Regions from separate parts of the Lysinimonas soli genome, predicted to be linked through region 1. Evidence: predicted binding sites of a transcription regulator. Region 1 holds the regulator's gene; each other region holds the start of a gene.
The links. The regulator LexA, encoded in region 1, represses DNA repair genes until DNA is damaged. The targets are predictions, from matches to a motif close to TCGAACANNTGTTCGA.
Positions count from the first base shown of each region.

Region 2: the regulator LexA is predicted to act here: its motif matches at 5,039-5,054, upstream of ACFPJ4_RS09785 (HNH endonuclease signature motif containing protein).
Region 3: the regulator LexA is predicted to act here: its motif matches at 1,339-1,354, upstream of ACFPJ4_RS15400 (HNH endonuclease signature motif containing protein).
Region 4: the regulator LexA is predicted to act here: its motif matches at 4,043-4,058, upstream of ACFPJ4_RS04905 (DNA polymerase Y family protein).

Region 1 covers NZ_JBHSMG010000001.1:808,202-815,694, forward strand. Annotated here, with positions in the region: gene hflX (GTPase HflX) at 1-91, shown strand, start outside; gene ACFPJ4_RS03890 (methylenetetrahydrofolate reductase) at 285-1,271, shown strand; gene metE (5-methyltetrahydropteroyltriglutamate--homocysteine S-methyltransferase) at 1,268-3,583, shown strand; gene ACFPJ4_RS03900 (DUF4184 family protein) at 3,694-4,521, shown strand; gene ACFPJ4_RS03905 (alpha/beta fold hydrolase) at 4,518-5,270, shown strand; gene lexA (transcriptional repressor LexA) at 5,272-5,958, opposite strand; gene ACFPJ4_RS03915 (LysM peptidoglycan-binding domain-containing protein) at 6,252-6,596, shown strand; gene ACFPJ4_RS03920 (histidinol-phosphate transaminase) at 6,707-7,493, shown strand, end outside.
Region 2 covers NZ_JBHSMG010000002.1:441,863-449,355, reverse strand. Annotated here, with positions in the region: gene ACFPJ4_RS09800 (hypothetical protein) at 1-414, shown strand, start outside; gene ACFPJ4_RS09795 (SDR family oxidoreductase) at 411-2,735, shown strand; gene ACFPJ4_RS09790 (ferritin-like domain-containing protein) at 2,735-3,568, shown strand; gene ACFPJ4_RS09785 (HNH endonuclease signature motif containing protein) at 3,589-5,019, opposite strand; gene ACFPJ4_RS09780 (sensor histidine kinase) at 5,146-6,516, opposite strand; gene ACFPJ4_RS09775 (response regulator transcription factor) at 6,513-7,199, opposite strand; gene ACFPJ4_RS09770 (hypothetical protein) at 7,228-7,493, opposite strand, start outside.
Region 3 covers NZ_JBHSMG010000006.1:92,412-99,904, reverse strand. Annotated here, with positions in the region: gene gatB (Asp-tRNA(Asn)/Glu-tRNA(Gln) amidotransferase subunit GatB) at 1-1,108, opposite strand, end outside; gene ACFPJ4_RS15400 (HNH endonuclease signature motif containing protein) at 1,374-2,732, shown strand; gene ACFPJ4_RS15395 (C-terminal binding protein) at 2,786-3,751, opposite strand; gene ACFPJ4_RS15390 (HpcH/HpaI aldolase family protein) at 3,748-4,623, opposite strand; gene ACFPJ4_RS15385 (MFS transporter) at 4,752-6,179, opposite strand; gene ACFPJ4_RS15380 (GntR family transcriptional regulator) at 6,322-7,020, shown strand; gene gatA (Asp-tRNA(Asn)/Glu-tRNA(Gln) amidotransferase subunit GatA) at 7,130-7,493, opposite strand, start outside.
Region 4 covers NZ_JBHSMG010000001.1:1,018,442-1,025,934, forward strand. Annotated here, with positions in the region: gene ACFPJ4_RS04875 (hypothetical protein) at 1-34, opposite strand, end outside; gene ACFPJ4_RS04880 (hypothetical protein) at 143-955, shown strand; gene ACFPJ4_RS04885 (DUF1905 domain-containing protein) at 1,186-1,482, shown strand; gene ACFPJ4_RS04890 (nucleoside deaminase) at 1,497-1,958, opposite strand; gene ACFPJ4_RS04895 (purine-cytosine permease family protein) at 1,955-3,397, opposite strand; gene ACFPJ4_RS04900 (hypothetical protein) at 3,504-3,950, opposite strand; gene ACFPJ4_RS04905 (DNA polymerase Y family protein) at 4,068-5,744, shown strand; gene ACFPJ4_RS04910 (GNAT family N-acetyltransferase) at 5,764-6,330, opposite strand; gene ACFPJ4_RS04915 (error-prone DNA polymerase) at 6,406-7,493, shown strand, end outside.

The sequences.
Region 1 (7,493 bases):
CTATGACGAGCGAGGCACTCGGCTCACCGTGATGGCCACCGAGCGCGTGGCGGAGCAGCTCAAGGCGGCACTGGGGGCGGCGAAGGTCTGATCTGCCTGACCCGTCCACCGGCCCCGCCCGGTGAACCGGTCGCCTCGTCGCCGTCGGCAATATGACCGCCGGGCGGCTACGCTGTCCTGAGCGCCGCGATCGGCGGCGCGGTGCGACAGCCGAGCCCGGCACCCGCTCCAGGAAGCAGCCGTGCGTTCGCGCGGCGCTCACGGACGGTTGAGGCGGAGAGCTCGTGGCGGCATTCGGGATCGGAGACGATTCGCTCGATGCCGCGCCCCCGGCGGCTGACGCGATCGCCGACGGCCCCACCTTCTCCTTCGAGCTCTATCCGCCGCGCAACGACGCCGCCGCGGCCGCCTTGCAGGTCTCGCTCGGTCCCCTCGTCGCCGCCGGCCCGGAGTTCATCTCGGTGACGTACGGCGCCAACGGCTCCTCGCGCGGGGTCTCGCTCGACGTGCTGCGGCACCTGCTGCGCAACACGGATGTCAAGCCCATGGCGCACCTCACCTGCGTCGGCTCGTCCTATGCCGAGGCGTCCCGGCTGATCCGCGAGTTCCTGGATGCCGGGGTCACCAGCTTCCTCGCCCTGCGGGGCGACCCGCCAGCCGGGGTCGAGGAGGGCGACGTCTTCCTCGGCGACCTGCGCAGCGCGGGAGAGCTGGTTCAGCTCATCCACCGGGTCCAGGCCGAGCGCGTGCCGTTCGTCCAGGTGCCCATACCGGGGTTCCCCGGCGCGCGGCGGCTGGCCAGCGGCGAGAAGGTGACGATCGCGGTCGCGGCGTTCCCGAACGGGCATCCGCGATCACGCTCGATCGAGCAGGATCTCGACACTCTGCTCGCCAAGGAGGCCGCCGGGGCCAACCTGGCGATCTCGCAGTTGTTCTTCGAGGCGGACGAGTTCCTCGGCTTCGTCGATCGCGCGCGCGCCGCCGGCGTGACCATGCGCATCCTGCCGGGGATCATGCCCGTGCTGAGCGCAGCGCGCCTGCACCGTATCGTTGAACTCAGCGGGGAGACCCTCCCCGCCATGCTTCTGCGCGATCTGGAGGCGGCCGACGATCCGGCCACCGTCGGGATCGAGCACGCCAGCCGCCTTGCCGCCCGTCTGCTCGACGGGGGCGCTTCCGGACTCCACCTGTACACCTTCAACCGCCACGAGGCCCCGCTCGCCGTTCTCGGCGCCGTGGGCCTGCTCGATCCAGCAAGGACCCCCGCATGACGATCTCCCCCTTCCCGACCGGCACGATCCTGGGCTACCCGCGCATCGGTCCCCGTCGCGAGCTCAAGCGCGCCGTCGAGGCCTTCTGGGCGGGCAAGACCACCGCCGAGCAGCTGGAGGCGACCGCCGCGGGTCTGCGCGCCGCCACGCGCGACCGCCTGGCCGCTCTCGGGCTCGGCAAGACCGACTCGTCGATCCCCGAGTCGTTCTCGTACTACGACCAGATGCTCGACGCGGCCGTGACCGTGGGCGCCGTGCCGAGCCGCTTCGCCGACCTCGTCGACGGCGACGGTGCGCTCGACCTGGCCGACGTCTTCACGCTGGCGCGGGGGGAGGGCGACCGCGCCCCGCTCGAGATGACCAAGTGGTTCGACTCCAACTACCACTACCTGGTGCCCGAGATCGGGCCCGACACCGCGTTCCACCTCGCGAGCGAGCGCCTCGTGCGCGAGGTCGAGGAGGCCAGGGCCGACGGCTTCACGACCCGTCCGGTCATCGTCGGCCCCGTCACGTTCCTGCTGCTGAGCAAGGCCGCCGAGTCGGCGCCGGAGGGCTTCCGCCCGCTGTCGAAGCTCGAGGAGCTGCTTCCCGTCTACGCCGAGCTGCTGCAGAAGCTCGCCGCGGCCGGAGCGGAATGGGTTCAGCTCGACGAGCCCGCGCTCGTCAGCGAGTCGGTTCCTGCTGCACGCGGCGAGGTGCTCGCAGCGGCGCAGACGGCGTACGAGGCCCTCGGCGGGGAACGCCCGCTCGGCATCCTGGTCGCGGCGCCCTACGGCTCGCTCGACGACGCCCTGCCCGTGCTGGAGGCCGCGCCGATCGACGCGATCGCCCTCGACCTGGTGAAGGGCGCGGTCCCGACCGCTCCCGCCACCGACAAGGTGCTCGTGGGCGGTGTGATCGACGGTCACAACATCTGGCGCGGCGACCTCGCCGCAGCCTTCGACAAGCTCGAGGCCCTGCGTCTGGTGAGCCCCAACGTCGCGGTCGGCACCTCGACGAGCCTGTTCCACACGCCGCACACGGTCGCCGACGAGCCCGGGCTCCCGGCGCAGCTGAAGAGCTGGCTCGCCTTCGCCGACGAGAAGGTGGCCCAGGTCGCGGTGCTCGCGCGCGGTCTGCGCGACGGCCGCGCCGCGATCCAGAGCGAGTTGGATGCCGCATCCGCCGCTCTCGAAGACCGTCGCCACGCTCCCGGCGTGCGCGACGGAGCCGTGCGGGAGCGCGCGGCGAAGCTCGACGAGAGCGCCTTCCACCGGAGCCCGTATCCCGTCCGCGAGGCCGCTCAGGAGGCGGCGCTCCACCTGCCCGCGCTCACGACGACGACGATCGGCTCCTTCCCGCAGACCGGCGAGATCCGCGCCGCTCGTGCACGTTTCGCGAAGGGCGAGATCGATCAGGCCGCCTACGAGGGCTTCCTCGAGCAGGAGATCCGTGACGTGGTCGAGCTGCAGGAGCGCATCGGACTCGACGTGCTCGTGCACGGCGAACCCGAGCGCAACGACATGGTGCAGTACTTCGCCGAGAACCTCGACGGGTTCGCCGTCACCCAGAACGGCTGGGTGCAGTCGTACGGTTCGCGCGCGACCCGCCCGTCGATCCTCTGGGGTGACGTCTCACGGCCCGCCCCGATCACGGTGCGCTGGTCGACCTTCACCCAGAGCCTGACCGACAAGCCCGTCAAGGGCATGCTGACCGGGCCCGTCACGATCCTGGCCTGGTCGTTCGTGCGCGACGACCAGCCGCTCGGCGAGACCGCGAACCAGGTGGCACTGGCCCTGCGCGACGAGATCTCCGACCTGCAGGCCGCGGGCATCGGCATCATCCAGGTCGACGAGCCGGCGCTGCGCGAGCTCCTGCCGCTCAAGACCCGCGATCAGGCCGCCTACCTGGACTGGTCGGTGAAGTCGTTCCGGCTCGCGACCTCGGGGGTGAAGGACGCGACGCAGATCCACACCCACCTCTGCTACTCGGAGTTCGGCGTGGTGCTCGACGCGATCGACGGTCTGGATGCCGACGTCACCTCGATCGAGTCCGCCCGCTCGAAGATGGAGGTCGTTCCCGAGCTCGAGCGCAGCCACTTCGGCCGCGGCATCGGACCGGGCGTCTACGACATCCACTCGCCGCGCGTTCCGAGCGTCGACGAGGTCACCGAACTGCTCGACATCGCCCTCGCGTCGATCCCGGAACGGCAGGTCTGGGTCAACCCGGACTGCGGGCTGAAGACCCGCGGCTACGCCGAGACCGTCGCCTCGCTCGAGAACATGCTCGCGGCCACCCGCGCCGAGCGCGCCAAGCTCTCGGTGAGCCAGTAGCCCTCATCCCGTGACCCGAGGCGGTCGCACCCCGTTGCCCGGCGACGTGCCGTGACGACGGGGTGCGACCTCTCGGCGCGGGGCCGCCGTGCGGTCGGTAACGTCGAGGAATGCCGTTCACCCCGAGCCATGTGGCAGCCGCCATACCGCTGCTGCGGACTCCGTTGCTGCCCGCCGCGCTTGTCGTTGGCACGACGGCGCCCGACATCCCCTACTACGTTCCGTTGTTCGTGCCACGGGCGTTGTCACACAGCCTGCTTGGTCTGGTGTCGGTCGACCTGGTTCTCGGGGTCATCGGTGCGCTGCTGTGGTGGTTCCTGCTGCGGGAGCCGATCATCGACCTCCTGCCACGAAGCATCGGCCGTCGAATCCCGTTCCAGCAGCGAACGGCATGGCGTCCACCGGGATGGGGCTGGCCTCTGACCGTCGCGGTTCTCCTGCTCTCGGTGCTGGTCGGCGCTGCCACCCATCTGATCTGGGATTCGTTCACGCACCCGGGCTGGCTCGTCGACCACGTGAACGTTTTGCGCGTTCGCGTCGGCCCGCTGCCCGTGGCGAAATGGTTGCAGCACGTCAGCTCGGTCGGCGGACTTGGTGTGGTCGGCGTGTGGGCGATCGTCATGCTGCGTCGCGCCTCACCGGATCCCGCTCGCCCGACCCGCCTGCGCTCCGCCGTTCGCGTCCTGGCCCAGTCAGCGGTCGTCGTGGCTGGACTCGCCGCCGGACTTGTCACCTGGGTCCACGGGATCATGGGCGGAGACGCCCCGTTCGACCCGAACCTGGTCTTTCTCGTTGCGCGCCTGACCATCGGGGTGGCGGGGGCCGCGGTGGGCGTGCTCGTTCTCTTCTGGTTCTCGGCGCGGGCCCGCGGCCTCACGGCGGGCACCGGGCTGGGACAGGGCAAGCGCACAGCGGAGCGACCTACCCTGGGGGCATGAAGCTTGCGGTGCACGAGACGGGAACCGGTCCGCGAACCGCGCTGCTCATCCACGGGATCATGTCCGACCACCGCGCGTGGCACCGGGTGACCGACGAGCTGGTCGCCAAGGGATTCCGGGTGATCGCCGTCGACCTCGCCGGCCACGGCGGCAGTCCGCGCGCCCCGCGGTATTCGCCGTCGAAATGGGCGGACGATGTCGTCGAGACGGTGTCGCCGCTGCTGACCACGCGCCCGGACGTCGTGATGGGGCACTCGCTCGGCGGCCTCGTGGCCAGTCTCGTGGCCGACCGTCTCGCGCCCCGGGCGGCGATCTACGTCGACCCGGCCTTCGCGTTCCCGCGCGGCATCCGGGGCCTCGCGATGAAGCTCGTGTTCGCCCTCGCCCCGCGCCCGCGCCGGTCCGCTCTGGTGCGATGGAATCCCAAGTGGGAGGCCGCCGACGTCGACATCGAGCTGGCGACCCTCGCCGACTGGGACAAGCGCACCGTCCTCGGCATGGCCGACACCCGTCTACTCGTACCGCCGGTGCGCGTGGTGATGCCGAGCCTCGTCGTGCTCGCCGAGAAGAGCCTGCTGGTGTCGGATGCCGTGGCGACCCGGCTGCGTCACCTCGGCATGACGGTCGAGACGGTGTCCGGCGCCGGCCACACCGTGTTCCGCGACGAGCACGTGCGGTTCATGGCGGTCGTGGAGCGCTGGCTCGACGAGCAGTCGTCGCGTCGGCTCGAGGCGCTCTCGGCCGTCTAGCTCAGACCGAGCGCAGCACCGCGACGACTCTTCCGAGCACCTCGGCGTCGTCGCCCATGATCGGTTCGAAGGCCGAGTTGCGGGGCAGCAGCCAGGTGTGGCCGTCGCGCTGACGCAGCACCTTGACGGTCGCCTCGCCGTCGAGCATGGCGGCGACGATCTCGCCGTTCTCGGCCGTCTTCTGCTGGCGCACGACCACCCAGTCGCCATCGCAGATCGCCGCGTCGATCATCGACTCGCCGATCACCTTGAGCATGAAGAGGTCGCCCTTGCCGACGAGCTGGCGGGGGAGCGGGAACACCTCGTCGATCTGCTGCTCGGCCGTGATCGGGATGCCCGCGGCGATGCGGCCCACCAGAGGCACCATCGCGGCATCCGCCACCGAGGGACCGGCGTTGTCGGCGTCCGGCGTCTCGAGTTCGATCAGCACTTCGAGCGCCCGGGGGCGGTTGGGGTCACGGCGCAGGTAGCCGCTGAGCTCGAGCTGGTTGAGTTGATGGGTCACGCTCGAGAGCGACGCGAGACCGACGGCGTCGCCGATCTCGCGCATGCTCGGCGGGTAGCCCCGCGACGAGACCGAGCGCTGGATGACCTCGAGGATCGCCAACTGCTTGTCGCTCAGGCTGGTGCGCCTGCGGGTGGTCGCGCGCTCCGGTGAAGCCGGTCGCCCGGCGGTCTCGTCGCTCATCGTCTGCTCCCTCGGTTCGCGCCCGTCGAGTCGGCGTGCGGCGGATGTCGGTGGTCGGTGGTCGAATCGTCCCCGACGATCGAAACTGTATCCGCTTCGGCTGGATGCGGCAAACATCTGTTCGAGTGTGTCGTGACATTGTCGGCGAATGACCGACGACGGGCTTGAACATATGTTCGATCGAAGGTATGTTCGGAACACAGGTTCGCATCTGAGCCTCCGGCCGAGGCCCGGATGCGCAACCTGTCCAAGTTTCGCCCGCACGGCACCGTGCACCACGTGGAGGAGTCGACATGAGCGCCATGAGTTACCACAGCGGCTACACCGTCCCGCGTCTGCGCATCACCCGGCGCGGGCGCGTCGTAGTGGCGATCATGATCGCTCTCCTTCTCGCGGTGACAGCGGCGGCATTCGGGGTGGGCGCGTTCGGCGCGGCCGCGGGCACGCAGAGCGGCTCGGCGACCTTCCAGTACGTGAGCGTCGAGCCCGGCGAGTCGCTGTGGCAGCTCGCCGTGTCGATCGCGCCGCACGCCGATCCGCGCGATGTGGTCGCCGAGATCGTCGATCTCAACAACCTGTCGACCGCCGAGGTGCAGCCGGGGCAACGCCTCGCCATCCCCTCGAAGTACAACAGCTAACGACTACCGGCCAAGGCGCAGTCTTGGCTCGAATGCCCGTCGCTCCAGGTGGCCGCCGACCCCCCTCGGCGTCCACCTGGAGCAGTGCGGATGCTCGGTAGGATCGGGCGGTGGCCTCGCTCTCCGACCTTCCGATCCGCGACGACCTGCGAGGGCAGCACCCGTACGGCGCGCCGCAGCAACCGGTGCGCTACGCCCTGAACGTGAACGAGAACACGCACCCGATCCCCGAGGGGGTCGCGCGGCACATCGTGGAGTCGCTCGCCCGCGCGGTGCTGACCGTGAACCGCTATCCGGATCGCGAGTTCACCGAGCTCCGCGAGGAGCTCGCCCGCTACCTGGGACACGAGATGACGCCCGAGCAGATCTGGGCGGCGAACGGGTCGAACGAGATCATCCAGCAGACGCTGCAGGCCTTCGGAGGGCCGGGGCGCAGCGTGCTGGGGTTCCCGCCCAGCTACTCGATGCATCCGATCATCGCCGCAGGCACGGGCACCCGATGGCTGATGGCCGAGCGCGATGCCGACTACGCGATCTCGCCCGAGACCGCCGTCGCCGCGATCGAGGCGCAGCGCCCCGACCTCGTCTTCTTCTGCGCACCCAACAACCCGACCGGTACGCCGGTGGCGCTCGAGACGATCGAGGCCGCGTACGAGGCGAGCGACGGCATCGTCTTCGTCGATGAGGCCTACGCCGAGTTCATGCCGGCGGGTGCACCCAGCGCGCTGACCCTGCTGCCCGGTCGCGAACGCCTGCTCGTCTCCCGCACCATGAGCAAGGCGTTCGCGTTCGCGGGGGCCCGGCTCGGGTATCTGGCAGCGGATCCCGCCGTCACCGATGCCCTGCGCCTGGTGCGGCTGCCGTATCACCTGTCCGCATTCACCCAGGCGGCATCGG
Region 2 (7,493 bases), on a different contig from region 1:
GCGAACTTCGCCGGCCCGCAGATCGTCGCCGCCCACGTCACCACCCAGCTGGTGGACGAGTGGATCGCCCAGGCCGCCTACCGCAAGCTCGCCGAGATGACCGCTGCCCTGGGCACGATCGTCGAGATGATCGTCGATATCAAGGACCGTCACATCCACTTCTTCACCGAGGAGGCGCAGCGCCGACTGGCGTCGTCGTCCCGCGCCCGCAAGCTCGCCGCCCGTGCCATCCGACAGGCGGTCTGGCCGATCGGCGCCGTCGAGCTGCCCGACAAGGAGCGCAGCTTCTTCGAGAGCATCGTGTTCGGCTCGCCGGAGGGTGCCGTTGAGGCGTCACGCATCTCGTCCCGCCTCGCCGCCCTGCCCGGAATGGCACGGGTGGCCCCGACCGTGGCCGCGAGGCTCGTGCCGTGACCCCGAAGCGAGCGGTGACCGACCTCGGCTCCGCACACGTCTTCCTCACGGGAGGCACCGGTTTCGTCGGACAGGCGATCCTCGAGCGACTGCTCTCCGACCATCCCGGCACCACGATCTCGTTGCTGGTGCGCACCAAGGGCTCGGCCAGCAGCGAGGACCGGCTGCGCACCCTGCTGCGCAAGCCCGTGTTCAAGGTCTGGCGCGAGAAGGTCGGCGATGACGCCGTCGAGAAGGCGGCCAAGGAGCGCATCCGGATCGTGGAGGGCGGCCTCGGATCGGTGCCGCCGTTGCCCGGCGACATCGACGTGGTCATCCACTCCGCCTCGACCGTCTCGTTCGACCCGCCCATCGACCAGGCGTTCGACACCAACGTGGGCGGCGCGCAGAACCTCTACACCGCGCTGCTCGCCAGCGGCAGCAACCCGCACGTCGTGCACGTCTCGACCTGTTACGTCGGGGGCCTGCGCAAGGGCGTCCAGCCCGAGGCCAGCCTGACCCACAGCGTCGACTGGCGCGCGGAGTATGCCGCCGCCAAGAGCGCGCGCGATCGCGTCGAGCTGCTCTCGCGGCAGCCCGACCAGTTGCGGGAGTTCATCGACGCCGCCCGCGAGCTGCACGGCAAGCAGGGCCCGCAGTCGGTCGCCCGGGCCAGCGAGGCCGCGCGCATCGCCTGGGTCGACGCGCAGCTCGTGGATGCCGGACGCACCCGCGCCGAGAGCCTCGGCTGGACCGACGTCTACACACTCACGAAGGCCTTCGCCGAGCGCGCGGCCGAGGAGCTCTGGGCGCAGTCCGGTCACCGGTTGTCGATCGTGCGGCCGGCCATCATCGAGAGCGCGCTGCGGCATCCGTTCCCCGGATGGATCGACGGCTTCAAGGTCGCCGACCCGCTGATCATCGCCTACGGTCGCGGACTGCTTCCCGAGTTCCCCGGACTGCCCGACAGCATCCTCGACCTCATCCCGGTCGACTTCGTGGTGAACGCCATCATCGCGGCCGCCGCGAACCCGTCGAAGCCGGCCCAGCCGGAGTACTTCCACGTCAGCTCCGGCGCGAGCAATCCCCTGCCGTTCCACCTGATGTTCGAGCAGGTGAACACCTTCTTCCTCGAGCACCCGATGCCCAAGCCCGGCGGAACCGAGCACATCCAGGTGCCGACGTGGAAGTTCCCCGGCGGCCGCAAGGTGGAACGCGCCCTCGAGCGCAAGGAGCGCATGGCGGCCCGCGCCGAGAAGGTGCTGACCAAGCTGCCGTCGACGACCCGCACCCGCGCGGCCCTGACGACCGTGCAGCGCGGCCTGCACGACCTCGAGACGCTGAAGAACTTCACGCAGCTCTACCGCGCCTACGTGCAGACCGAGATCATCTTCGACGACACCAACACGCTGGCCCTGAACGCCGCGATCCCGGCGAAGCTGCGCGCCGACCGCGGTTTCGACGTGCCCGGCATCGACTGGCAGGACTACCTGCAGAACGTGCACTTCCCCGCGATCACGGGGCTGACCCGCGCCTTCTCGGCCCGCAAGGCCGAGAGCAAGAACGTCGAGGGCGGGCCGACGCGCGAGCTGGAACAGCGAGGCGATGTCGTGGCCGTGTTCGACCTCGAGGGCACGGTCGTCGACTCGAACATCGTGCAGCAGTACCTCTGGGTGCGTTCGGCGGGCTTCCGCAAGGCGGCCTGGCCGGGCGAGGTCGTCAACATCCTCGGATCGCTCCCCCGCTACCTGCGCGCCGAGCGTCGCGACCGCGGCGAGTTCATCCGGGCCTTCCTGCGCCGCTACGCCGGGATGCCGGTCGCCCGCCTCGACAAGATCGTGCGAGGCGGCTACGGCGACACCCTGATGCGGCACACCAGCCCCGACGCCATCGCGCGCATCCGCGAGCACAAGGCCGCGGGGCACCGCACGGTGCTCGTGACCGGCTCGATCGGAACCCTCGTTCAGCCGATCGCCGGCATGTTCGACGAGGTGGTCGCCGGCGAGATGCACGTGCGCGACGGCGTGCTCACCGGGTACCTCGCGCATCCGCCGATCGTCGCCGAGTCGCGGGCCGCCTGGCTGCAGCAGTACGCCGAGCGCCATCATCTCGATCTCTCGCAGTCGTACGGTTACGGTGACAGTCATGCCGACATCGGCTGGCTCGAACTGCTGGGGCATCCGCACGCGGTGAACCCCGACACCCAGCTCGGGCGCGAGGCGCAGCGTCGGCATTGGCGAATCGATACGTGGAAACGCAGCAATCGCTCACCCAAGCGTGATGTGATGAAGGCGGAGTCGGAGCGATCCGACGCCCAGGAACAGGTGGAAGCGGAGGGCTGATGGCGTTCGACATCGACAAGTACACGGCCAACTCGGTCAATGTCGCATGGAACGACCTCGATTTCGACGAGTTCGATCGCACTCCGCTGCCCGCCAGCACCCTGCGCACCCTTCGTTATATGTGCGACGTGGAATATCACACCGTCTGCTACCTGCGCGATCTGCTGACCACCCCGTCGCACAAGGAGCCCGAGATCGGCGCCTTCATGACGATGTGGAACCGCGAGGAGTTCTGGCACGGCGAGGCCCTCGCGGCCGTGCTCAACCGGCACGGCATCACGGTCGACTTCGACGAGCTCAAGGCCACCCGGGTGAAGCTCGGTTGGAAGGATCGGCTCGACCCGATCAAGCAGTCCCTCGCGGGCGGCCTGGTCGGCATGGACTTCGTGGCCGTGCACATGGCGTGGGGTGCGGCGAACGAGTGGTCGGCGAACGCGGCCTACCTGCGGATGGCCGAGCAGGAGAAGCACCCGGTACTGGGGGAGCTGCTGCGGCGGATCGCCAAGCAGGAGACCAAGCACGTCGCGTTCTACGCGTCGCAGGCCCGCGACCGCCTCGCCGCCAGCAAGAAGGCGCGCGTGATCGCGCGTTTCGCGCTCAAGAAGTTCTGGGCTCCGGTCGGCTCGGGCATCTCGTCGGAGTCGGAGGTGGCCCACGTGATGGGCGCGCTGTTCGGCGGCAGCGAGGGGCGCAAGCTGATCCGCGATGTCGACTCGCACATCGCGAAGCTCCCCGGCATGGAGGGCCTCACGATCGTTGAGACCTCGCTCGACCGCTTCGGCATCCCCGCGGACGGCCCCGGCGCCCACGAGCGCGCGCTCGTCTCGGCGTAGCCCGAGCCGCCTGACCAGGCTCAACTCGACCCCGGCCCGGCCCCGACTGCAGCCGGTTCGCGTCGGGTAGAGCGATGTCCCGTCACGACATCCCTCGGCGGCGCAGGGATCGGCGCCTGGCCGAGATCGACATCCCGCGGCGGGATGAGGGCGTAGTCCGCCCCTTCCCGAGTGACGCGCCACCCGTTGTTGTGCACGAGCAGATGATGATGTCGGCACAGCAGCACCCCGTCGGCGATGTCGGTGCGGCCGTGATCTCGTACCCATTCGTCGATGTGATGCGCCTCGCACCAGGAGGGAGGCCGATCGCAGCCGGGGAACCGGCATCCACCGTCTCGGACCGCCAGCACGATGCGCTGCCGCGCGCTGAACCGACGCTGTTCCCGCCCGAGATTGAGCGCGTGCCCGTCGTCGTCGAAGAGGATCGGCACGACGCCGCTCGCGCAGATCTGCCGTTCGACCGTCTCGATGCTGATCGCCTCGGGGTGGCCCTCGAAGTGCCCGTGCCCGTGCCGGCGCCGCAACTCGCCCTCGGTGACGACCACCCGTACCGCGGGCTTGCGCACCCCGACGATCGCGCCGGGGTCGACGGCCGTTCCGAGACGGATCAAGTCGACGATGGCATCCACGCCGAGCTGATCCAGGGTGCGCTCATCGTGCTGCAGCCGTTCGGCGCGAGCGATCTCGTCGGCGTCGACGAAGCGCGGTCCGCCGCGCCGCGGTGAAGTGGCCGCGTCGTACGACGCGATCACGATGGCCGCGGACTCAGGGTCGAGGAGCGCCGATACGCGCGTCATCCCATCGGGCTGCGGCGTGATCCGCAGGTATCGCCGTTCGCGCAATGCCTGCTCCCGGTCACGCACGTGGGCAGCGTCGAGCACGGCGCGCTCTTCTCGGGCCCGCGCGGCCAGCCGCTCGAGTGTCAGGCTCCCGGCGGCCCTCAGCAACTCCGTCGTGGCAGCCGCGAGCGCCTGGGCCGACACGGACTCGTCGGGCGATCCGAGCCCAGCACGGATCGAGTCGGCCGCCTCGACCGACAACTCGCCTGCGCGGACTGCCGCACCGACCGCGGCCAGCCACGGCATCGGCTCCGTCGACTCGACCGACGTCGGGACCATGACGGACCCCACCCGCACGAGAGAGTGCGCCTCGCGAGCACTCGTGCCGGCGACCCGCGCCACGAGCAGTTCGGGAGTGCGGGCGCCGAGGCGACGCGCGAGGCCTGCGTCACCGAGCTCGCGGCGGGAGCGGCGCGCGACCTCGGCGGCGATCACGGCCGCGGCCGCGTCGGCCCGTCGTCGGATCTCGGCGACGGTGCGCTGCGCCGCTAGTAACTCGGCGTCGTCGAAGGCGGAAACCGAGGGCGGCGCGAACGAAACGGTGACATCGGCCAGACCGGCGCACGCGCGCGCGAAAGCATCAACTGACGCGTCGGTCGGGAGAAGAGGCATGGCTTCATTTTCCCAAGATTCGAACATATGTTCTAGTCGTGGGAGGCGATCGGTCAGAAACTTCTCTCCACAGGGCGACGTGCGGAGAGGACGTCCGAGGCGGATACGGCGGAACCTGAGACTGCCCTACCCGGGGATGCTGATCCGAAACACCGCGCCGCTCGCAGCACCACTACCACCGCCGCCGGCCCGATCCGACCCCGCGCTGATGCGCCCACCCATCCGCTCCACGAGCCGCGCCGCGATCGACAGCCCCAGCCCGGTCCCGACCGGACGCACGTCGCGGTAGCGCTCGCGCAGCAGCCCGCGCTCGAAGGCGTGCGCCGCGTCGTCGGCGCTGAGGCCCGGGCCGCCGTCCGCCACCTCCACGATGACCTCCGAGCCCTCGCGGCGTGCGGCGAGCATGACGCTCGACCCCGGCGGGCTCACGCGCAGGGCGTTCTCGATCAGCCCGTCGACGACCTGGCGCAGACGCGCGGCATCCGTCGTCACCAGCAGAGAACCGGATGCCGCGGTCGACTGCACCGCGACGCCCCCGCTCGTCGCCGCCCCCCGCCACGCCTCGGCCGCCGCCGCGAGCACGCCGCCGACGTCGACCCTGCTCGGCTCGAGCGGGAAGTCGTCGGCCTCCAGCCGTGCAAGGGCGAGCAGGTCGTTCGTGAACGCCGTCAGCCGATTCGATTCGGCCTCGAGCGTCTTGCCCACCTGGGCGACCTGCTCGGGCGGCACGACGCCGTCGCCGAGCGCCTCGGCGTAGCCGCGGATCGCGGTCAGGGGCGTGCGCAACTCGTGCGAGATCGACAGCAGGAACTCGCGCTGGCGCCCCTCGGAGTGCACGAGGGCCTGGTCGAGGGCGCCGAGGGCGGTCTCGAGGTCGGTGACCTCGGCGATCCGGCTCGGCCGAAGGGCGACGTTGCGCTCCCCCTTCGCCATGCGCCCGGCCGCGCCGGCCAGGTCGACGAGCGGCCCGGCCAGCACCCGGGCGACGAAGAACGCCGCGACCACGGCGACCACGAAGCCGATGGCCAGAGCGAGCAGCAGACGGCCGAGCACGGTCGGAGTGATCGCCCGCACCGTGCCGACGTCCTGCAGGGCGACGACGCCGCCGCCCTGGGCATCCGGTCGCCCCTCCAGCAGGTAACTCGATCCGCCGACGCGCACGGTGGTCGAGACGACGTGCCCCGCCAGCAGCTGCACGACGACCCGGCGCGGCACCTGGGCCGAGCCGCTCACGACTCCCCCGCGCGACACCGTCGACACCAGTGTTCCCGCGTCGTCGAGCTGCGAGAGCCCGCCGATGATGGCATCCCGCGCCGCCGGTTTGGCGTTCGCCAGTCGCGCGACCTGTGCGCTGAGGGCGTCGCGTGCGGCGCTGGTGTCGACCGAGCGCACGAGTTGCAGGGCGGCGACCGCCGTCACGAGCACCGCGATCAGTGCGACCGCGACGGTGGCGGCGAGGATCCGCGTGCGCAGCGAGATCCCGCGCCCGCGCGTCACGCGGGCCCGTCCTGGAGGGCGTAGCCGACCCCGCGCACGGTGCGGATCGGGTCCGGCTCGCCGAGCTTGGCGCGCAGCTGCGCGATGTGCACGTCGACCGTGCGGCTGCCGCTGTAGTCGGCGACGCCCCAGACCGCCGAGAGCAGCTGCTCGCGGCTGAAGACCTGGCCCGGATGCGCGAGCAGGTAGGCGAGCAGGTCGAACTCGGTCGCGGTGAGGTCGACCGCCGCGCCGCCGACGGCCGCCCGGCGGGCCCGCTCGTCGAGCTCGAGGCGACCGGCACGTCGCACCGTCGGAGCCGCCGGAGCCGCCGCGCGGCGCACGAGCCCCTTGACCCGGGCGACGAGCTCGCGCGGCGAGAATGGCTTCGTGAGGTAGTCGTCGGCGCCGAGCTCGAGTCCGACCACGCGGTCGATCTCGCTGTCGTGCGCGGTGACGAACACCACGGGAACCCAGTCGCCCTCGGCCCGCAGCCGGCGCACCAGCTCGGTACCGTCGAGCCCCGGGAGCCCGACGTCGACGATGACCGCGACCGGCGCGAGCCGGCGGATGTCCGCGAGACCCGCCGCGCCATTCGTCGCCACGTGCACGCCGAACCCCGCCTGGGTCAGGTACAGGCGTTCCAGTTCGGCGATCGTCCGCTCGTCTTCGACGATGACGACCATCCCACGCTCGCCGGTCATGGGGCCATTCAACCTCACGAACCGCCGATCACGGCTCGTCGCCGGATGCCGCGGACTGGTCGGCGCTCTGCGCGTTCGCGTCCGCCTGCGTCGCCGCGTCGTCGGCCGAGTTCAGATCCGCCGTGATGCCGTCGAGCGAGCCGCTCGCGGGACCCGCTGCCGGAGCAGCCGAGCCGGACAGCGCAGGCGCCGGCGTCGGCGCCGTGCCCGCGTGCGACCCGGTGCGGCTGCACCCGCTCAGCGCCACCACGATCCCGACCGCCGCGAGCGCGACCGAGACCGAGGTGACGGCGG
Region 3 (7,493 bases), on a different contig from region 1:
CGGCCACGGTGTCGGCGATCTCGACGAGCAGGTTGGAGTTCACGACATCCTGGAACTCCAGATCGGTGAAGCCCCACTCCTCGCGCAGCCGGCGACGGCGGCCGGCGGGAGCCTCGGGCAGCGCCTCCTTGAGACGGGCGATCAGCTCGGGCTTCGGCTCGATCGGCAGCAGGTCTGGCTCGGGGAAGTAGCGGTAGTCGTCGGCGTCGCTCTTGACGCGTCCCGGGGATGTCGTGCCCGTGTCCTCGTGCCAGTGGCGGGTCTCTTGGGTGATGGTTCCCCCATCCGCGAGGATCTGCGCCTGACGCTGGATCTCGTACCGCACCGCGCGCTCAACGCTGCGCAGGGAGTTGACGTTCTTGGTCTCGGTGCGGGTGCCGAGCTTGGCGGGCGGCTCGCCGGGGGCGGTGCGCGGGCGCAGGGACACGTTCGCGTCGCAGCGCAGGTTGCCGCGCTCCATGCGCGCCTCGCTGATGTCGAGCGCGCGCACGATGTCGCGGATCGTCGACACGTAGGCCTTCGCCACCTCGGGGGCGCGGTGCTCGGCGCCCATGATCATCTTGGTGACGATCTCGACCAGCGGGACTCCGGCGCGGTTGTAGTCCACCAGCGAGTACTCGGCACCCTGGATGCGGCCGGTTGCGCCTCCGACGTGGGTGAGCTTGCCGGCATCCTCCTCCATGTGCGCGCGCTCGATCGGAACGGTGAAGAAGCTGCCGTCGCTGAGCTCGACCTCGACGCTGCCCTCCCCGGCGATCGGCTCGTCGAACTGGCTGATCTGGTAGTCCTTGGCGAGGTCGGGGTAGAAGTAGTTCTTGCGCGCGAAGCGGCTGCTGGGAGCGATCTCACAGCCCAGGGCGAGGCCGAGCGAGATCGCGTATTCGACGGCCTTGGCGTTGACGACCGGGAGTGCGCCGGGCAGGCCGAGGTCGACCGGGGTGATCTGGGTGTTGGGCCCCACGCTCTGGTCGGCGTGCTTGGCCGCCGGGTTGGGGGCGTCTGAGAACATCTTCGTCGCGGTGCTGAGCTCGACGTGCACCTCGAAGCCGAGCACCGGCTCGAAGAGTTCGAGCGCTTTGTCGTAGTCCATGAGAGCGGGCTTGGCCATACGTCGATTCTACGGATGGCGCGGGGGCCCCGCCTCGCCCCGTCTGCCTCGTCCCGTCTGCCTCGTCTCGTCTGCCTCGTCCCGTCCGCGCTCCTCCCGTCTGCCTCGTCCCGTCCGCGCTCCTCCCGTCCGCGCTGCTCTCGTCCGCCTCCTCCCGTCCGCCTCGTCCCGTCCGCGCTCCTCTCGTCCTCTCCTCCACAGGCTGAACTTTGACGAGTTATCAAATTCACTAGAACATATCTTCGATTCTTGAGACAATCGATGCATGCCATTCCCCACCGCGTTCGCGAAGCTGGCCGACCCCTCGGCCTCCTTCGCGGTGCCCCCGGTGGCCGTGCTCGACGACCGCGAGCTGCTCGACGTTCAGCGTTCCCTCGCCGAGATCCGCCGACGCGTCGATGCGTCGTCGGCGGCCGTGGCGGCCGAGATCGCCCACCGATCGCGCCGCGAACTCGGCAGCGAAGGCCTTGCGCAGCGGCACGGTGCACGCACTCCCGAACTGCTCGTGCAGCACGTCACCGGGGCGAGCGCGCGTGAGGCGCACACGATGGTGCGGGTCGGAATGATCCTGGTCGAGTCGGCACTGGCCGAGCCGACACCACTCGACGCCGTCGGCTCAGCCGTCGCCGACGGTCGCCTGACCCTGGATGCCGCCGACGTCATCCGCGCCGGGCTCGGCTCGGTCGACGCGTCGGTTCCGACGGAGTCGATCGCCGCGGCAGCCGAGATCCTCGTGCACGACGCGACGGCCTTGACAGTCGAGAAGCTGGCCGCGCGCGCCCGTGAATGCGGCGCGGAGCTCGACGAGCAGCACGTTCAAGACCGCGAGCGGGCCTTGCGCGACGCGCGCTACCTCCGCCTCACGCCGGTCGGCGACGGGATGACGCGGCTCTCCGGCCTCCTCGACCCAGAATCGGCGGCGATCGTGGTGTCCGCCTATGACGCGGCCACCTCACCGCGCCGTGGAGGGCCCCGCTTCGTCGACCCCGACGAGATCGCCCGCGCCGAACGACTCGCTCGCGACGAGCGCACCACCGAACAGATCGCCGTGGACTCCTTCGTCGAGCTGATCCGCATCGGCTCAACCGCAGCGCCCGAGGTGGTCGGCGCCCAGCGCCCCGCCGTGCGCGTACTGGTGACTGATCACGACCTCGCCCGGCGCGCAGGCCACGTCATCATCGAGGGCCAGACCGCGCCATTGAGCATCGCCACCGCCGAGCGCGAGATCTGCGATCGCGGCACCGTCCCGATCCACTTCGACAGCGCCGGCCAGGTCGTCAACGTCGGCCGCGAGCAGCGGCGATTCACCCCGCGGCAGCGCATCGGGTTGGCGGCCCGAGACGGTGGATGCCGGTTCCCCGACTGCGATCGCCCACCCTCGTGGACCGAGGCCCACCACATCAACGAGTGGGTCCGAGATCAGGGCCGGACCGACATCGCCGACGGCATCCTCCTCTGTCGGCACCATCACCTGCTGATCCACGACAACGGATGGCGTGTCACGCGCGAGCTCGCCGACTACCACCTCGTGCCGCCACGATCCCTCGACCCGTCGCAGACCCCGATCCTCGCCCCGCCCAAGACGGGCCTCGTGCGTCGGCTGCTCATCGACTCGGTGTCCTAGTGTCGGCGCCTACCTGGTCACCGGACCATCTCCCTGAGCGCAGCCGGCGCCCCCTAGGCGCGCTCGAGCGGCCGGTTCACGGGGTAGCGCGGCGGCAGGCCACGCAAGACCCGCGCCGCCTCGGCGAGCACCTTGGCGAGAGTCTCATCCCAAGACTCCTCGCTCCAGTGCGCGGCGTGAGGCGTGAGGATCACCGAGTCCAGCTCCCGCAGCGCACTCCCCGGCTCGAGCGGCTCATGCGCGAACGCGTCGAGACCGGCCCCGAAGAGATGACCGCTGCGGAGGGCATCCACGAGGGCCTCCTCGTCGATCAACCCGCCGCGCGAGACGTTCACGAGGACCGCCCCCTCCTTCATCGCCGACAGGGCCGCCCGGTCGATGACATTACGTGTGGAATCGATCAACGGAACGTGAAGCGACAGCACGTCGCTCCGAGCGAGCAGCTCGCCCTGGGGCACCAACTCCGCCCCCACCGAAGAGGCATCCGCGGAGGTGATCATCGGATCGAAGCAGATCACCGAGTAGCCGATCGCCTTCGCCATCACCGCGACCCGGCGACCGATTCGGCCAAGACCCAGCAACCCGAACACCTGGGTGTCGGGGCGGTGCACACCCGGAGCGAACGACGAGGCCCAGCCACGATGCCTCACGCCATCATCCAGCGCCGGCAACCGACGCGACACGGCGAGCGCGAGGGCGATCGCGTGAACAGCGACCTCGCGGAAGTTGGCGTCGGGCACGTTGGTCACCCAGATGCCATGCTCGGTGGCCGACTCCACATCCACGGTGTCGACGCCGATGCCGAAACGGGTGATCGAGCGGCAGCGCAGCATGTTCTCGATCACGGCGCGGGTGATGTGTTCCACAAGCACGATCACCGCATCCGCGTCGCGCGTGCCCTCGAGCAGAGCCTGCCCATCGTTGCCGTCGACCGTCACGAAGTCGACGCCCAGCCCATCGAAGACCGCCAGGTCGGCGGCGCCAACCGGAATCAGGGTGCTCGTCAGGACGACCTTCATCGAGCCACCGTCCCCGACGTGGCAGACGACGGCGAGGTCGACGGCGAGGTCGACGTCGACGGCGTCGGCGTTGGCGATGGCGTCGGCGTCGGCGATGGCGATGGCGTCGACGTCATCGATGGCGATAGGGCGGATGCCCTCCCCGACAGGACCGGCGTCGTCGCCAACAAGGGCGCCAGTTCGTCCCACGTCGCCTGCGCCCCCGATATCACCGATGAGATGTCCATGCCGGCGAAGATCAGGGTGGCCCCGAGTGTCAGATAGTCGGCCACATCCTGAACTCCGAAGGCGAAAGCGCCCTTCGCGACACCGTGACGTTCCGCCGCCGCGAAGATGTCGGCCACGGCAGCCCGGTGCTGAGCCGACCCGACGGTCGTGCCGAGAGAGGTCGCCAGATCGAATGGTCCGATCACCACGGCATCGATGCCGGGCACCGCAAGGATCTCCTCGGCCGCGGCATGGCCCGCCGCCGTCTCGATCTGGATGGCGATCAGGATCTCGGCGTTGGCCGCGGCGACATACCCCGCCATTTCGGCACCGTACGCCTGCCCCCTCCCGGGACCGGCGCCCCGGCGCCCCTCGGGCGCATAGCGCGCACGTTCCACCACCTCCGCTGCCTGCGCCGCCGTCTCGATGCGAGGCACGACGAGTCCCGCCGCGCCCAGGTCGAGCACGCGCGCGATGTACGACCCGACCTCGGGCACGCGGACGAGCGCGGCCATCGGCGCAAGATCCGCCGCTCGAAGCAGATGCTCCAAGCCGTCGATCGAGAGCGGCGTGTGCTCCGCGTCGATGAGGATCGCGGCGAACGGAGATGCCCCGAGCGCCTCGACGACCATCGCCGAGGGGATCGCGACCGTGGTCCCGATCACCGCGCCCTCATGAACGCGTGAACGAAGGTGGTGGAACGGCATGCTTCACTTCCTGTCAGTCGCCTGCGCGGATGCGCAGGTGGTTGGTGCGAATGCCCGGCTGGCCTCGCCTCCCGGGCTGCCGAGTACTACGAGCGCGCCCGCACCCCCTGCAGCGCAGGAGTCTCATCGATCTCGGACTGCGACACGAAGGGGCGTCCGAGCACGAGCCCGATCAGGCTCAGTACCTGAGACACCACGATCAAGGCCACGACGAGCCACGGTTGCCCGCCCAGCGCCGCCACCAGGGCGGTCGCGATCAACGGCGCCGGTCCGGCGATCAATGCTCCCTGCAGCTCACGCGACGAGAACAGGCCGGCCGAACGATAGTCCGCCTTGAACAGGGCGGGCATGAGCACCGTGTGGGCAGCCGATCCGGCACTCCAGGCGAACGCGAAGATCAGAGCGCTCGCCACGATGATGACCGGGAAGTTCCCCGTCCCCAACAGCAGGAAGTACGGATAGGCGAACACGATTCCGCCGACGATGCCGATGTACATGACCTTCTTGGCACCGATCCGGTCAGCAAGACGACCGAAGAGGAGGCAGACCAGCGCCCCGACCACGAGCATGACCAGGGTCACCGTCAGAGTCTGCGGACGCTGCAGGCCGATCTGATTGGTCAGGTACGAGATACCGAACGAGAGGGCCACGAAGCCCGTCACGTTGAGCCCCGACGGCAACAGGAACCCGGCGATCCAGTTGCGGGGGCTGGCTTTGATCGCCCGCCCGACGGCGACGAGCGGGTTACGACGAGCGGGCGCCACGAGACCGTTCTTCCGGTCCTCCTGCACCTGCTCGAACTCGGGCGACTCCGGCATGACGCGACGCAGCAGCAGCCCGATGACGGTCAGGACCGCGCTCAGCAGGAACGGGATGCGCCATCCCCACGAACTGAACGCATCGGCACTGACACTCGCGCTGATGATGGTGAACAGCACGGTGGACAGGATGCTGCCCGCCAGCCCTGCGGACATCGCGAACGCCGAGAAGTAGCCCTTGCGCGAGCGCATCGCGCTCTCGTTGAGGATCGTGATCGCGCCCGCCAACTCGGCACCGGCGCCGAAGCCCTGCGTGATGCGCAGAACGACCAGCAGCGCGGGAGCCCAGACGCCGATCACCGCGAACGGTGGCAGCAGCCCGATGAGAGTCGTCGAGATGCCGATCAGCACGATCGACAGGATGAGCACGGGGCGACGACCCCAGCGGTCGGCGAGAGCGCCGAGCACGATGCCGCCGATCGGACGCGCTGCGAAGCCCACGGCGAAGGTGGCGAAGGTCGCCAGCAGCCCCACCGCACCGGTGGCCTGCGGAAAGTACAACGGGGCGATCACCAGACCGGCGACGATGCCGTAGAGGCCATAGTCGTACCACTCGATCACGGTGCCGAACCCGGCGGCGACGGTGGTGCGCACCGACAGCTTGCGGGGTGGGCTGGGGGGAGGCACGTCTGTGGGCTGTCCGGCCGAGTGGCCTTCTGCCGTGATCGGCGGTGTCGCGGGGGTGGTCGAGGACACGCGAGCTCCTTTGCTCAGAGATGTCTGTCCACACATCGTGGACCTGTTGGGCAGGACGCTATCAGCGTGCACTGCATTCTGTCTACTGTCGACAATCTTCAGTCGGCTACGATCGAGGGATGGCTATGACTAAGGGATGGCTATGACATCGGCGAGCGGGTTCGAGCCGATCCGTGCCGCGTCGCTCGTCGATCAGGCTCATCGGCAGATCCGCAGCCAGATCCTGAACGGGGAGCTTCGGCCCGGCGACCCCCTGCGCGACTCGGTTCTCGCCGAGCAGATGGGCATCAGCCGCTCCCCCGTGCGTGAGGCGCTGCGTCTGCTCGAGCAGTCCGGGCTGGTCGAGAAGACCACCAACCGCTCCTACCGGATCTCGGGGCTCGCCGTCGCGGACGTCCCGGAGCTGGCCGCCCTCCGCGCCGCTGACGAAGTGCTTGCGGTGCGCATGATCGTCAAGAACTCCAGCCCCCTCGACACCCTGGACGACGCCATCGAGCGCCTCCGGCAGGCCGGCGATGACGTGGAGCTCGCTGCCGCCGACGCCGCCTTCCACGCCGCGGTGGTCGACTTGGCGGGGATGCCGCGGCTGAGCTCGCGATTCGGCGACCTCACCGACCAGATCCGTCTGGTGCTGATCGCGGGCGGATTCGAGCACGACTTCGCCGACGGGCAGCTGGCTCAGAACCACGTAACCCTGCGGGATGCCCTGAGCGACGCCATCGCCACCGGTCAGGTCGACGAGGTCGTCCGGCTCTGGGAGGAACACGTGCTGAGCGGCATGAGCGTGCCCGGGTTGCTGACGGTCGCGCCACGCCGCCCCGAGGCTCCGGTTCAGAAGTAGAGCCGCCCGCTCACCTCACGCGCCGCGTGGCCGATACCCCGCGTCGGGCCCAGCGCGTCAGCCCAACGCATCAGCCCAACGCATCAGCCCAACGTGTCAGCCCAACGCCTCAGCCCAGCGTCGGCGCCTGTGTCAGCAAGGGACCGCCCCACTGCGCGACCAGCAGCTGCTCGAGCGCCGCACCCACGGTGTAGAGCCGGGCGTCCTCACGGGCCGGCGCCATGAACTGGATGCCGACCGGCAAGCCGTCCTCCGGAGCCAGACCGGCCGGCAACGAGATCCCCGGCACCCCGGCCAGGTTCGCCGGGATCGTCGTCAGGTCGTTCAGGTACATCGCCAGCGGATCGTCGATCTTCTCGCCCAGCTTGAACGCCGTGGTCGGCGCCGAGGGTGTCGCGAGCACATCGGCCGTCGAGAAGGCGCGCGCGAAGTCCTGCTGGATCAGCGTCCGCACCTTCTGCGCACTGCCGTAG
Region 4 (7,493 bases), 210 kb from region 1:
TCTCATCCGGCAATGGGCTGGCGGCGTCGCTCATCGGGCTCCTCGACTCGGGTTTGGTAGCCCCACGCTAGTGCCGCGCATGCGGAAGAAGCGAGATATCCACGCGGTTGACACACTCGAACATGTGTTCGAAACTGGGGTGATGGCCCCGTCGTCGTCGCTCGCCGCCTCCGTGGCCCTGCGCGTGGAGGCGGAGGCCTTCGGAGTGCCGAGCGACGGGCTGCCGAGCGACGGGGTCACCGAGGGCGACGGCGGGCAGGCGAACCAGGTGGTCCGCGAGTTGCAGGCGCGCATCCGGAGCATGCAGCGCACAACGCTCGACAGCCGGGCGCTGCCGACGCATCCGGCGCTCGCCGAGCTGCTGCCCGGCGGGGCCCTCGCGGCGGGCGGCGTCTACGCGGTCGACAAATCCACAACGCTCGCGCTCGGTCTTCTGCAGGGTCCGAGCGCGGCGGGGGCCTGGTGCGCGGTCGTCGGCGTTCCCGACCTGGGGGTCGAGGCCGCCGCGGGTCTCGGCATCGATCTCGAGCGTCTCGTGCTCGTGCCGCATCCCGGCGAGCAGTGGCTTTCGGTGGTCTCGGCTTTGGTCGACGTGGTCTCGGTAGTGCTCGTCAAACCGCCCGCCGTCGGGGTGGACGGCCGGGTGCGCCTCGGTGAGGCTGCCGCCAGCCGACTCGCCTCGCGGCTGCGACAGCGCGAGGCCGTGCTCGTGAGCCTGGGCGACTGGCCGCACACGGATGCCCGCCTCGCCGTCACCGAGAGCAACTGGGCCGGCATCGGGGCCGGCTTCGGGCGCCTCACGGCCCGGCAGGTCACCGTGAGCTCGGTGTCCCGATCCTGGGCGGGCCGTGCCCGGTCACGTCGTCTCTGGCTGCCCGGCCCGGACGAGCAGCTCGAGACCGTCGCTCCCCGGGCCTCCGAGGTCGCCCCCGCGCTGCGCAGTATCGCGGGCTGACGAGACCGTCAGCCACGAGTGCGACCCGCAAGGCTCGTATCCGGGAGCCGGATCAGGAGATTCGTCGATTCTGGGCATCCTGAAGGTCGGCGATCGGACTTCTTCCTGAATGCGCTCCGGGCTGCGCGAACCCCTGGAGTCCGCGCACATCGGCGCACGAGGGAGGAGTCAACTCACGGACATTCACATCGACAACCGGTTCCCGCGTGCCGGACCCTAAGGTGGGCGACATGGCAGCACGATATGCGTTCACGGCACCCCTCTGGCAGTGGAAAGCACGCCGCGACGAGTGGTTCTTCGTGACCGTGCCCGCCGAGATCTCCGCCGAGATCCGCGATATCGCCGACGGCATGACGGGCGGCTTCAACTCGGTGCGGGTGCGGGTGCGGGTCGGCGATTCGCGCTGGGGCACCTCGATCTTCCCGGGCGAGGGCGGCTACGCGCTGCCCATGAAGAAGTCGGTGCGGACGGCCGAGGGCATCCTCCGCGACGCGCTCGTCGACATCGAACTCGAGCTGGACCTCTAGCGAGCCCTCGCCGGTCAGTCCTCCCCGATGTCCTCGTTCCACAGCTCGGGGTTGGCCGCGATGAAGTCGGTCATGATCCGGATGAGTTCGGGATCGTTGACCGTGGTCACCTCGGTGCCGTTCTCGGCCAGCCAGTCCTGACCTCCGAAGAAGTTCTCGTTCTCGCCGACGATCACCCGCCCGATGTTGAACTGCCGCACCAGACCCGAGCAGTACCAGCACGGCGACAGGGTCGTGGCCATCGTGGTACGGCGGTAGCTCCGCTGCCGCCCGGCGTTGAGGAACGCCGCCGTCTCGCCGTGCAGCGCGGGGTTGCCGCCCTGCACCCGCTGGTTGTGCCCGCTGCCGAGCAGGCGGCCCTCCTCGTCGAACAGGGCGGCACCGATCGGGATGCCGCCCTCGGCGAGGCCCTTCTTGGCCTCCGCCGTGGCGACCGCGAGCTTCTCGGCGTCGGTCAGGTAGCGCGGCTCGGTCACGCCGCGTCGTCCGCCGCGTCGACGCCGACGATCACCTCGGGCTCGTCGGTCAACGGTCCGCCGAGCTCCGGCTTGAAGGCTTGGAACAGGAGGAAGTAGAGCACCCCGGCGAGCACGAAACCGACCAGCGGGGTCAGGTCGCCGATGGGCGAGGCGAAGCCGCCCGTCGCCTGCACGACCAGTCCGAGGTAGAAGCTCTGGTTCGAGAACAACAGCACCGAGAGCACTCCGGCGATGATCAGCGAGATGATGCCGGCCGGGTTGCGGTACTTCGCCTTGTCGGGGATGAACGCCGAGATCGAGGTGCCGCGACGCAGCACGCGGTCGACGAGCACGATCCCGAGCCACGGCGCGATCCAGTAGGCGATCACGAGCAGGAAGTTCTCGTAGTTGGTCGCGATGCTCGAGTTGAGGATCGACACCAGCGCGATGACGAACCCCACGACACCGAAGCCCAGGGCGATGATCGCGCGGCGCAGGCTGAACGGGATCTTGATTCCGGCAGCCAGGAACGACATCGCACCCGAGTAGACGTTCAGGGCGTTGGCGGCGATGGCACCGACGGCGATCGCGACCAGGGTCAGGTCGGCCACCCAGACCGGCATGCTGTGCACGAAGGCATCGGTCGGGGTCGCGTCCTTGGGCGCGAGGATCAGCGCGGAGGCGGCCCCGGCTGCCATCAACACGGTGCAGGAGACGAAGTTGCCGAGTCCCGCGGCCCAGGCGATCTTCGCCGAGCTGGTGCTCCTGGGCAGGTAGCGGCTGTAGTCCGAGGCGTACGGGTTCCATCCCGCCGCATAGCCGAACGCGGCGGCGACGGTGAGAGCGAAGCCGGCGAAGCTGAACCCGCCGCCCTTCACCGCTGTGTTGACATCCGCGTGAAGGAAGATCGCGACGGTCGCGATCAGGAAGATGGCGCCGAGCACGATGCTCGCGTAACGCTCGAAGACCTGGACGAGGTCGTGCCCGACGAAGGCCAGAGCGACCTCGAGCACCACGACGATGATGAGCGCCAGCCACGGCGGCATCCCGGTCAAGGTGGCCAACGCGAAGGCGCCGCTGACCGAGTTGACGGCGAACCAGCCGAGCCCGGCCATGACCGTGTTGATCGCGGCCGGAAGGATGTTGCCGCGGCTGCCGAAGGCGGTGCGGCTCAGCACGAGCTGGGCCAGTCCCTCACGCGGGCCCCAGGTCGACAGCACGCCCTGAGTTGCTGCACCGAGCGCGTTGCCGAGCACGACTGCGGCCAGGCCCTGCCAGAAGCCGAGGCCGAAGACTCCGACGGCGAGGAAGCCGACGAAGACCGTGGCGAACTCGAGGTTCGGGGCGGTCCAGGTGGCGAAGAGCTGCCACGGCGAGCCGTGGCGCTTGGCGGTCGGGATGGCTTCGATGCCCCCCGATTCGACGGAGGTGGGGCGCCCGGGGGCGGTAGCAGTCATGGCGACACTGTAGGGAGTCCGCGGGCCGCCGGGCGCATCGCCACGGTCAGTATTTACACAGGGTTAACACGTGCGCAGAGGGTGCCGGGTTCCGGGCCGGGACACCTCACATCGCGTAGACGAAATCCGACAGCTTCGTCCAGCCCTGAGGCGTGGTCGCGGTGGTCATCGGAAGGTATTTGACCACGGCGCCGTCGGGGAGTTGCGAGGTCACGATCTCGTCGCCGTCTCCGCAGCCGGTGACCCAGCTGCCGGGTTCGGCGGGGATGCCGGTCACGAGGCAGACGGTGCTCGTCCCCTTGAGCGCGAGGAACACGTCGCGCTCATCCCAGCTGCCCTGCAGCCGGGAACTGTCGTCGTCGAGGTCGAGGCGGGTGGCGATCCCGTCGGGCAGCCGGTCGGTGCCGAGCTGCGCCGCGGCCAGGAACGGGGGCGGCGACGCGCTCGGGTCGGGGCTCGCGCTGGGCGTGTTGGGTGCGGCCGCCGACGGGGCGCAGCTGCTGAGGAGCAGCACGGCGGCGAACGCCGTCGCGAGAGCGCTGATCCGGGGCATACCGACAGGCTAGGTCCGCCGTTCGGGGGACGGTAAGCGCTCGTTCGGGTGCCAGGGCTCTCGCGGGGGCCGCGGATCGGTCATTGACACACTCGAACATGTGTTCGAATATGGGATATGGATGCGATCGGTGCCGTGCCACCCCGGCTGCTGGTGCTGTGGGCGCCCGACTGGCCGGTGCTCGCCCATGCCCGGGCGCTGCGACTGTCGGAGGATGCCCCCGTCGCCCTCGTCGACAAGGGTCTCGTCTTCGCCTGCTCGGCATCCGCTCGGGCGGAGGGGGTCGTGCGCGGTCAGCGGATCCGGGAGGCGCAGGCGCTCTGCGTCCGGCTCCACGTGCTGCGCTACGACCCGGCTCTCGACGCGCGGGCCTTCGAGCCCGTGCTGGCCGGGCTCGAGCAGGCGTTGCCGGGGCTGCATCCGCTGCGGCCGGGAACCCTCGCGGTGCGTGCCCGCGGCCCGGCGCGGTACTACGGCGGCGAGCCGGCCGCCGCGCTGACCGTGCTGGGGTCGGTCGCCGAGTTCGGGGTGGAGCGGGCCAGGGTGGGGATCGCCGACGGGCTGTTCGCGGCGGAGCGGGCGGCGCGCGCGCGCTCGGCGTCGCCCGATCAGGAGACACGCCCGACCGTGTCCCCGAATCAGGACGGGGGGCGGCGTGTTCAGCCGGGCATCCTGAATCAGCGACAGGAGCATCGCGTCACGATCGTCCCGCCGGGCTCCACGGCGACCGCCGCGTTCCTCGCACCCCTGCCGATCACCCTGCTGGAGCAGCCGGAGCTGGTGGGTCTGCTCCCCCGGCTCGGCATCCGAACGCTCGGCGAGTTCGCCGCCCTCGACGCGTACGACGTCGTGACCCGCTTCGGCCCGCTGGGGGCACGGTTGCACGCCCTCGCGGGCGGACGGGATCCGAGGCCGGCGACCCCTCGTCAGCCGCCCCGTGACGCCGAGGTCGTGGTCGACTTCGAGCCTCCCCTCGACCGGGTCGACCAGCTCGCCTTCGGGGTGCGGTCCGCCTCCGACGACTTCGTCACCGCGCTGCTGAGCCAGCGGCTGGTCTGCACGGCGCTCCGGATCGAGCTGTTCGGCGACCGGGGCGAGGTGAGCGAGCGGGTGTGGCTGCATCCGCGTTCCTTCACCGCGGCCGAGGTGGTCGATCGGATCAGGTGGCAGCTGTCGGGTGCGCTGCAGCCGGGAGCGGAGTCCAGTTCCGGCCGGCTGGTCTCCCCCGTCACCCGCGTGCGTCTCAGCCCCGAGACCGTCGACCCGGTCGGTGCGCACGAGCGCGGGCTGTGGGGCGGCGGCCCCGACGAGAACGTGCACTCCGGGCTCTCCCGGGTGCAGGGCATGGTCGGACACCGCGGCGTGCTGACCGCGACCGCCTCGGGCGGGCGTACACCGGCCGAGCGGCAGGCGCTCGTGCCGTGGGGGGATCGCCCCCTGGTGGCCCGTGATCCGAAGAAGCCGTGGCCGGGCGCTCTGCCACCCCCGGCGCCGGCGACGGTCTACGAGCTGCCGCGCCCGATCGCGGTGCAGGATGCGCGGGGCCGCCCCGTCGCGGTCGACGAGCGCGGCGAGCTCAGCGCCGCTCCGGCCGCCATCGTCTCGTCGGGCACCGGGGCGCGGGCCCGGCGCACGATCACGGCCTGGGCCGGCCCGTGGCCGCTCGAGCAGCGCTGGTGGGATGCCGCGGCGGCCCGCAGCATGCAGCGCTTCCAGGCGGTCGATGGCGAGGGGGTCGCCTGGCTGCTCGTGCTCGACCACGAGGGCTGGTGGGCGGAGGGACGTTATGACTGAGGCGCCCGCTCTCGGCGGGTCACGCCAGTTCGCGTCGCATGATCCAGCGCACGCGGCCACCGCTGTGCGCGGTGGTCTCGGCGACGCGCTCGAAGCCGGCCCGCTCGAACAGCCGGGTGGTTCCGACATAGCCCGAGATGACATCCACCTTGCCCGGGGAGTCCGACTCGATCGGGTAGCCCTCGATGACCTCGGCACCGTGGGCTCGGGCGTGTTCGACGGCCCCGTCGAGCAGCGCGTGCATGAGTCCCCGACCACGGAATCCGGGGCGCACCACGAAGCACACCGCCACCCAGGCATCGCGTTCGTCGAGGAACGGGATGGTGCGCGAGTTCATCAGGCGTCGATAGCTCGAACGCGGGGCGATCGAGCACCAGCCGGCCGGTGTGCCGTCGACGTAGGCGAGCACCCCCGGCCCCGGCTCACGAGAGCACTCGTCGCGCATGTAGAGCGGGCGCTCCAGATTGTTCAGGCGACTGTCGCGGTAGCTCATGCACCAGCAGCCCCCGCCGCCGGGCTTCTTGACGCCGACCACCTCGAAGAAGCCGTCGTAACGCCCGACCGCGCTGAGCACCTCCACCGTCATGGCGAGAGACTAGACGCCGACACCGACACAGACACCGCCCCCTCGGTCGTCGACGCCGCGGGGAGCGTGAGCTGAGTGGGCTGGAACAATCCGCCGATCCCGTGGTCGGAGTTCGAGCGCGCCCTGAGCGATCGCCGGCGTCCGCGGCAGATGCCGGCCGGTGTGGACGGCGGCGACAGCCCGGCCTGGTCGCTCAAGCGCGGGCCGTACGTCGCGCCGCGCGACATCGTGCGGGATCCGGATGCCCTGCCCTATGCCGAGCTGCACGCGCACTCCAGCTACAGCTTCCTCGACGGGGCCTCCTCCCCCGAGGAGCTGCTCGAAGAGGCGGAGCGACTCGGCCTGCACGCCCTCGCCATCACCGACCACGACGGCTTCTACGGGATCGTGCGCTTCGCCGAGGCGGCCGAGACGGCATCCGTCAAGACCGTGTTCGGCGCGGAGCTGTCGCTCGGCTTGAGCGGACCGCAGAACGGCGAGCCCGACCCCGAGGGCAGCCACCTGCTCGTGCTCGCCCGGCAGGAGGAGGGCTACCACCGGCTCGCCAAGGCGATCACCGAGGCCCAGCTGCGCGGTGGCGAGAAGGGCCGCCCGGTGTATGAGCTCGACGAGCTGGCCGAGCTCGCGGACGGGCACTGGGTGATCCTGACCGGATGCCGCAAGGGCGCCGTGCGCCGATCGCTCGACCACGGCGATCCCGGGGCGGAGCTCGACCGCCTCGTGCGGCTCTTCGGCCGCGACAACGTCTACGTCGAGCTCATCGACCACGGCGATCCGCTCGACGGCGAGCACAACGACGCGCTGGCCGAACTGGCCGCCGCCCGCGCGCTTCCGGTGATCGCGAGCGGCAACGTGCACTACGCGAGTCCGCGGCAGAAGCACCTGGCGACGGCGGTCGCCGCGGTGCGGGCGCAGCGCAGCCTCGACGAGCTCGACGGCTGGCTTCCCGGGGCGGGCACGGCGCATCTGCGCTCGGGGCGTGAGATGCGCGCCCGCTTCGCCCGCTATCCGGGTGCGGTCGAGCGCACCGTCGAGCTGGCCGACGAACTCGCCTTCCCCCTGCGGCGCGCCAAGCCCGCACTGCCCCGGCAGGAGGTTCCCCCCGGTCACACGCCGATGTCGTACCTGCGCGAGTTGGTGTGGAACGCGGTGCCGCGCAAGTA